DNA from 2 places in the Nocardioides sp. zg-1228 genome. Region 1 is predicted to be linked to the other one. Evidence: predicted binding sites of a transcription regulator. Region 1 holds the regulator's gene; the other holds the start of a gene.
What was found. The regulator HrcA, encoded in region 1, represses chaperone genes, less so after heat shock. The targets are predictions, from matches to a motif close to TTGGCACTCGNNNNNNNCGAGTGCCAA.
Positions count from the first base shown of each region.

Region 2: groL (chaperonin GroEL) is a predicted target of HrcA. The motif match lies at 2,322-2,348, and genes of this name have one in related genera.

Region 1 is NZ_CP070961.1:1,457,480-1,460,890, forward strand. It holds gene JX575_RS07025 (hypothetical protein) at 1-97, opposite strand, end outside; gene JX575_RS07030 (MBL fold metallo-hydrolase) at 152-1,015, opposite strand; gene hrcA (heat-inducible transcriptional repressor HrcA) at 1,101-2,123, shown strand; gene dnaJ (molecular chaperone DnaJ) at 2,120-3,286, shown strand; gene JX575_RS07045 (16S rRNA (uracil(1498)-N(3))-methyltransferase) at 3,293-3,411, shown strand, end outside.
Region 2 is NZ_CP070961.1:712,118-715,528, reverse strand. It holds gene JX575_RS03435 (hypothetical protein) at 1-330, opposite strand, end outside; gene groL (chaperonin GroEL) at 531-2,159, opposite strand; gene JX575_RS03425 (pilus assembly protein TadG-related protein) at 2,394-3,411, opposite strand, start outside.

The DNA.
Region 1 (3,411 bases):
CGGAGTGGTCGGAGTCGGCCGGGCTGGTGCGGCTGCCCGCCTTCGGCGTGTCGGTCGACTCGGTGTTGTCGGTCTGGGACTCGCTGTTCTCGCTCATGCACCAGTCCTACTGGCCCGGCGCCGCCGAGACCAGCCCCCGCGGGGTGGGGGCTCAGATGAGGGGCAGTCGCTTCTGGCTGCGGGGCAGGTGCTCGTAGCCCAGCCGGACCGCGCTCACCAGCCGCTCCGGGTCCCACGGCCACTCCCCGGCGGCGAGGGCCTCGGACTGCGGCACGCCGCGGCCGGCGAGGTCGCGGATGGTCTCGGCGATCACGCCGAGCTCGAGTCGCTGGTCCTGCACGAACGCCTTGTCCACCACCGCGCCGTGCCCGGGCACGACGACGGTCGCATCGGTCATCAGGCCCAGGACCAGGTCGAGCGTGAGCGGCCACTCCAGCGGCCAGGAGTCGTCGCCGATGAACGGCGGGTCGGACTCCTCGACCAGGTCGCCGCCCAGCAGCACGTCGGCATCGGGCACGCGGACGACGAGGTCGCCGGCGGTGTGCCCGCGCCCGGGGTGGATCAGCTCGACCGCCCGGTCGCCGAGGTCGAGCTGGACGGCGGAGGAGAAGGTGCGGGTGGGCAGCCGGAGCGTGGTCGCCAGCACCTCGTCGCGTCGCGGGTCGTCGGCGTCCTGCTCGAACTTCTCGAAGGTGCGGGCCGCCGACTCCTCCATGTGCTCGACCGCCCAGTCGGTGGCGTGGATGGGCAGGTCGCCGAACTGCTCGACCATGGTCGCGTTGCCGAAGTGGTGGTCCCAGTGCTCGTGGGTGTTGACCAGCGCGGTGAGCGGTCCGGCGCCGAGCCGGCGTACGTCGTCGGCGACCGCGCGCGCCTGCGCGGCGGATCCGTGGGTGTCGACCATCAGCAGGCCGTCGGAGCCGCCGACGAGGGTGATGTTGACGTGCATCCAGTCGTAGTGCGCGACCCACACGCGCGGGGCGACCTCGGTGAACCGCGGGGTGTCGTCGGGCATGGGCGCGAGCCTACGGAGTGCGAGTAGTCTTGGCACTCAGGGCGAACGAGTGCCAGAAACCGGATCCGATGCGAGAGGAGAGCAGATGGTCGACGACCGCAAGCTCGACGTGCTCCGCGCGATCGTGGAGGACTACGTCGCCACCGAGGAGCCGGTCGGGTCCAAGGCGCTGGTCGAGCGCCACGGACTGGGCGTCTCACCGGCCACGGTGCGCAACGACATGGCCGCGCTGGAGGAGGAGGGCTACATCCACCAGCCCCACACCAGCGCCGGGCGGGTGCCCACCGACAAGGGCTACCGGCTCTTCGTCGACAGGCTCGCCACGCTCAAGCCGATGAGCGCGGCCGAGCGGCGCGCGATCGCCACCCTCCTCGACGGGGCGGTCGACCTCGACGACGTGGTGCAGCGCTCGGTGCGGCTGCTCAGCCAGCTGACCCGGCAGGTCGCCATCGTCCAGTACCCCACCCTCTCCCGCTCGACCGTGCGCCACATCGAGCTGGTGTCGCTGACCCCGACCCGGGTGATGGTGATCCTCATCCTGAGCACCGGCCGGGTCGAGCAGCGCCTCGTCGAGCTCGACGAGCCCACGGTGGACAGCGACCTCGCCGAGCTCCGCGTGGCGGTCAACCAGGCCAGCTCCGGCGTGCAGATCGCCGCGGCCGCCGCCGCGCTCGCCGACCTCCCGGACGGACTGCGCCCCGAGCAGGCCGACTCGGCCCGGGCGATCGTGGGCGTGCTCACCGAGGCGATGTCCGACCACCGCAGCGACGAGCGGGTCGCCGTGGGCGGCACCGCCAACCTCGCCCGCTACGGCGACTTCGACACCGCCGTCCGTCCGCTCCTCGAGGCGCTCGAGGAGCACGTCGTGCTGCTCAAGCTGCTCGGGGAGTCGGGCGTCGACGCGCTGACGGTGCGCATCGGCCACGAGGGCCCCTACTCCGAGCTCGCGGCCACGAGCGTCGTGGCCACCGGCTACGGCCCGCAGGAGCTGCACCTCGGCTCCCTCGGCGTGGTCGGCCCCACCCGCATGGACTACCCCGGATCCATGGCAGCCGTGCGCGCGGTCGCGCGCTACGTCTCGCGGATCCTCGATGAAGGAAACCAGTGACCCAGGATCCCTACGACATCCTCGGCGTCTCGCGCGACGCGAGCGCCGACGACATCAAGAAGGCCTACCGCAAGCTCGCGCGGCAGCTCCACCCCGACGTCAACCCCGACCCGGCCACGCAGGAGCGCTTCAAGGACGTCTCGCGCGCCTACGAGGTGCTGAGCGACCCCGGCAAGCGTGCCGCGTACGACCGCGGCGGCGACGCGTTCAGCCAGGGGTTCGGCGCCGGGCAGGGCTTCAGCTTCACCGACATCATGGACGCGTTCTTCGGCGGCGGTGCCGCAGGCGGCGCGCAGACCCGCGGCCCGCGCTCGCGCGCCCGGCGCGGCCAGGACGCGCTGATCCGGCTCGACGTCGAGCTCGCCGAGGCCGCCTTCGGCGTGACCCGCGACCTCAAGGTCGACACCGCGCTGCGGTGCGAGGCCTGCCACGGCGAGGGCACCGCGCCCGGCACCAAGCCGGTCACCTGCGAGACCTGCCACGGCCAGGGCGAGGTCGCGGTCGTGCAGCGCTCGTTCCTCGGCGAGATCCGCACCCTGCGCCCCTGCGCGGCCTGCCGCGGCTACGGCTCGATCATCCCCGACCCGTGCCGTGAGTGCTCCGGCGACGGCCGGATCCGCTCCCGGCGCACGCTGACGGTCAAGATCCCGGCCGGGGTCGACCACGGCACGCGCGTGCAGCTCACCGGTCAGGGCGAGGTCGGTCCCGGCGGTGGCCCCGCGGGCGACCTCTACGTCGAGATCCACGTCGAGCCGCACCCGACCTTCACCCGTCACGGCAACGACCTGCACACCACGATCTCGCTGCCCATGACCGCGGCCGCCCTCGGCACGCACCTCACGCTGCCGCTGCTCGAGGCCGACCTGTCCGCGTCGTCCGAGGAGTCCTCGGAGACCGTGACGACCTACGACGTCGACATCCGTCCCGGCACGCAGTCGGGCAGCGAGCAGGTGATCCGCGGCTTCGGCGTGCCCAGCCTGCGCGGCGGTCGCGGCGACCTCGTCGTCAGCATCGCCGTGGAGACCCCCACCCGTCTCGATCCCCGCCAGGAGGAGCTGCTGCGCGAGCTGGCCGCCATCCGCGGCGAGGAGCAGCCCGACGGCAAGAACGAGGCGCCGCACAAGTCGATGTTCGGCCGGCTCCGCGACGCCTTCCAGGGCTGAGCCGGGGTGTCGCTCCCGGTCCATCTCGTCGAGTCGCTGGACGGAGCAGCGCCCGGCACGCTCGTCGAGGTGAGCGGCGACGAGGCGCACCACGCGGTCGCCGTACGCCGGCTCCGCGAGGGTGA
Region 2 (3,411 bases), 750 kb from region 1:
GGCGTACCACTGCTCCACCTCGAGCGTCGCCGTCCCGTCGGCCAGGGAGGTGACGGTGCCCTCGAACGCCGTGTCGAACGTCGCGAGGACCTGCGCGGAGGGCATGGCGCACTTGCCGGCGCTCGAGCCGTCGGCGGTGAGGACCAGCGGCTCCGTCGCGGTCTCGGTCGGGGTCTCGGTCTGGCTCGTGGACTCGCTCGCGGTCGGCTCGGACGTGGGCGCGTCGTCGTCCTCCGCGCCGCAGCCGGCGAGCGTGAGGGCGAGGACGAGGCCCGCGGCCCCTGCGGGGAGCAGGCGGGCCGGGTGGCGTCGGGTGGTGTGTCGGCTCATGGCGGGCATCCCTTTCGTCGTACGGGCGGGGCGTGCCGCCCGTTCTCCGGTCCGACGCGGCGGCGGGTGGCCGGGTTCCCCGGCGGGGCTCACAGAGGGTGCCACCTGCGCCGACACGACCGGAGATGGCAGCAGGGCCCCCGCCGGAGCGGGGGCCCTGCTGGTTCTGGCTGGTGGAGCTGGTGGACCTGATCAGTCGATCAGAAGTCCATGCCGCCCATGCCGCCCATGTCGCCGCCGGGCATGGCCGGCGTCTTCTCGGGCTTGTCGGCCACGACGGCCTCGGTGGTGAGGAACAGCGCGGCGATCGACGCGGCGTTCTGCAGCGCCGAGCGGGTGACCTTGGCCGGGTCGATGATGCCCTCGGCGATCATGTCGACGTAGTCACCGGTCGCGGCGTTGAGGCCGTGACCCGCCTCGAGGTTGCGCACCTTCTCGGCGACGACGCCACCCTCGAGACCGGCGTTGACGGCGATCTGCTTGAGCGGGGCCTCGGTCGCCTTGCGGACGATCTCGGCACCGGTCGCCTCGTCGCCGGTGAGCTCGAGCTTGCCGAACGCGATGTCGGCGGCCTGGACGAGCGCCACGCCACCGCCGGCGACGATGCCCTCCTCGACGGCGGCCTTCGCGTTGCGAACGGCGTCCTCGATGCGGTGCTTGCGCTCCTTGAGCTCGACCTCGGTGGCCGCGCCGACCTTGATGACGGCCACGCCGCCGGCCAGCTTGGCGAGGCGCTCCTGGAGCTTCTCGCGGTCGTAGTCGGAGTCGGACTTCTCGATCTCGGCGCGGATCTGGTTGACCCGGCCCTCGATCTGGCCCTGGTCGCCGGCACCCTCGACGATGGTGGTCTCGTCCTTGGTGATGACGACCTTGCGCGCCTGGCCGAGCAGCTCCAGGCCGGCGGACTCGAGCTTGAGGCCGACCTCCTCGGAGATGACCTGGCCCCCGGTGAGGATGGCGATGTCCTGCAGCATGGCCTTGCGGCGGTCACCGAAGCCCGGGGCCTTGACGGCCACGGAGCGGAAGGTGCCCTTGATCTTGTTGACCACCAGGGTCGAGAGGGCCTCGCCGTCGACGTCCTCGGCGATGATCAGCAGCGGCTTGCCGGACTGCATGACCTTCTCGAGCAGCGGCAGCAGGTCCTTGACCGTCGACACCTTGGAGTTGGCGATGAGGATGTAGGGGTCCTCCAGCACGGCCTCCATGCGCTCGAGGTCGGTCGCGAAGTAGGCCGAGATGTAGCCCTTGTCGAAGCGCATGCCCTCGGTCAGCTCGAGGTCCAGCCCGAAGGTGTTGGACTCCTCGACGGTGATGACGCCTTCCTTGCCGACCTTGTCCATCGCCTCGGCGATGATCTCGCCGACGGTGGTGTCGGCGGCGGAGATCGAGGCGGTCGAGGCGATCTGCTCCTTGGTCTCGACGTCCTTGGCCATGGCGAGCAGCTGCTCGGACACGGCGGCGACGGCGGCCTCGATGCCCCGCTTGAGGCCCATCGGGTTGGCGCCGGCCGCGACGTTGCGCAGGCCCTCGCGGACCATGGCCTGGGCCAGGACGGTAGCCGTCGTCGTGCCGTCACCGGCGACGTCGTCGGTCTTCTTGGCGACCTCCTTGACCAGCTCGGCGCCGATCTTCTCGTAGGGGTCCTCCAGCTCGATCTCCTTGGCGATCGAGACACCGTCGTTGGTGATCGTGGGGGCGCCCCACTTCTTCTCCAGGACGACGTTGCGGCCCTTGGGGCCGAGGGTGACCTTGACCGCGTCGGCGAGGGTGTTCATTCCTCGCTCGAGGCCGCGGCGGGCCTCCTCGTTGAAAGCAATCAGCTTGGCCATATCGCGTGCGATTCCTATCGACATGAGTCTGTGTGTCGACGCCGGGCGGGCTGCCCGCGACGGACGATCCGCTCCGCCGGCGATCCATTCACGCCGGCTTCTGCGGACCTCAGCGTCACCCAGGTCGTTGTCACTCTCGTGACGAGAGTGCCAACCTCATGTTTAGCACTCGCCCACCGAGAGTGCAAACGCCACCCGGCGGTTGCCGGGTGGCGTCGCGTCTGCTGGAGGGCACTACTCGATCAGGCGCACGGGCTCACCGTCAATGCTCGCGGTCCAGGTCGTGGAGTCGTTCACCGGCTTGCCCGCCCCGAAGCTGACCTCGACCCGGAACCAGCAACCACCGGGGCTGGACGTCGTGCACGTGTAGTTGGCGGGAATGGGAACCCTGATGTCCTGGCTTCTCCCGTTCCACCCGGCGGCGGACGAGATTCCGGAAATCTTGCAGTTGACGAGAGAGGCGTTCACCTTCCCGGTGCCGACACATCCCGGGATGTTGGATCCCATGTTGGAGTCCGACGGCGGAACGACCTTCATGGTGCCGCCGCTTGCACCCTCGCCGACGTCGAAGAAGCTGAACACGAGCGTCTTGGACGCTGCCGCCGGGATGACCCGCACGAGGTTGAAGGTCGTGGCCGCACCAGTGGCGTTGGCGTAGATGGGCATGCGCTCGTACGCGGAGACGGAGATCGATCCTGCCGGCGCCCCGGTCGCGTGGGCCCGGATCGCATACCGGTTGGCGCCGTCACCCTTGACCGAGGTGTTGTCGCCGGTCTGCGTGAAGATGGTCATGTTGCCTTGGTACCCGCCCTGCCCGTCCGGGCTGGACGTGTTGAGCGCAACGTTCGTCCTGACCTGCAGGTAGTAGTCACCCGCGACACTCGGGACGAATGTGCAGAAGGGCACCCACTGGCGGAAGACCTTGGTGAGGTTCTCATTGGGGCTTGCGCCGGTCCGCGCTGCGCCGCTCCCCCTGATGTTGTTCGTGGTGACCGAGCTGAGGCCGTAGCCGGGGTACTGCCGAGCGCAGCTCGAGATGGGCGGGGCATTGCGCGGGTCATTGGTGATCGTCGTCCCGCGGAGACCGAACGACGTCACAGTGGGAACCGAGCCCTGCATCACGTCGCCGGTGCACATGGCATTGGTAGAGCCCTCGGACTGAGGCTTGTAGCGCAGGATGGCGTCGGTGCGCGTGTAGCTGTTCCAGGTGTTGTTGTTGACGGGGCTGCTGGTGGGCGCAGGCCCGGACTGA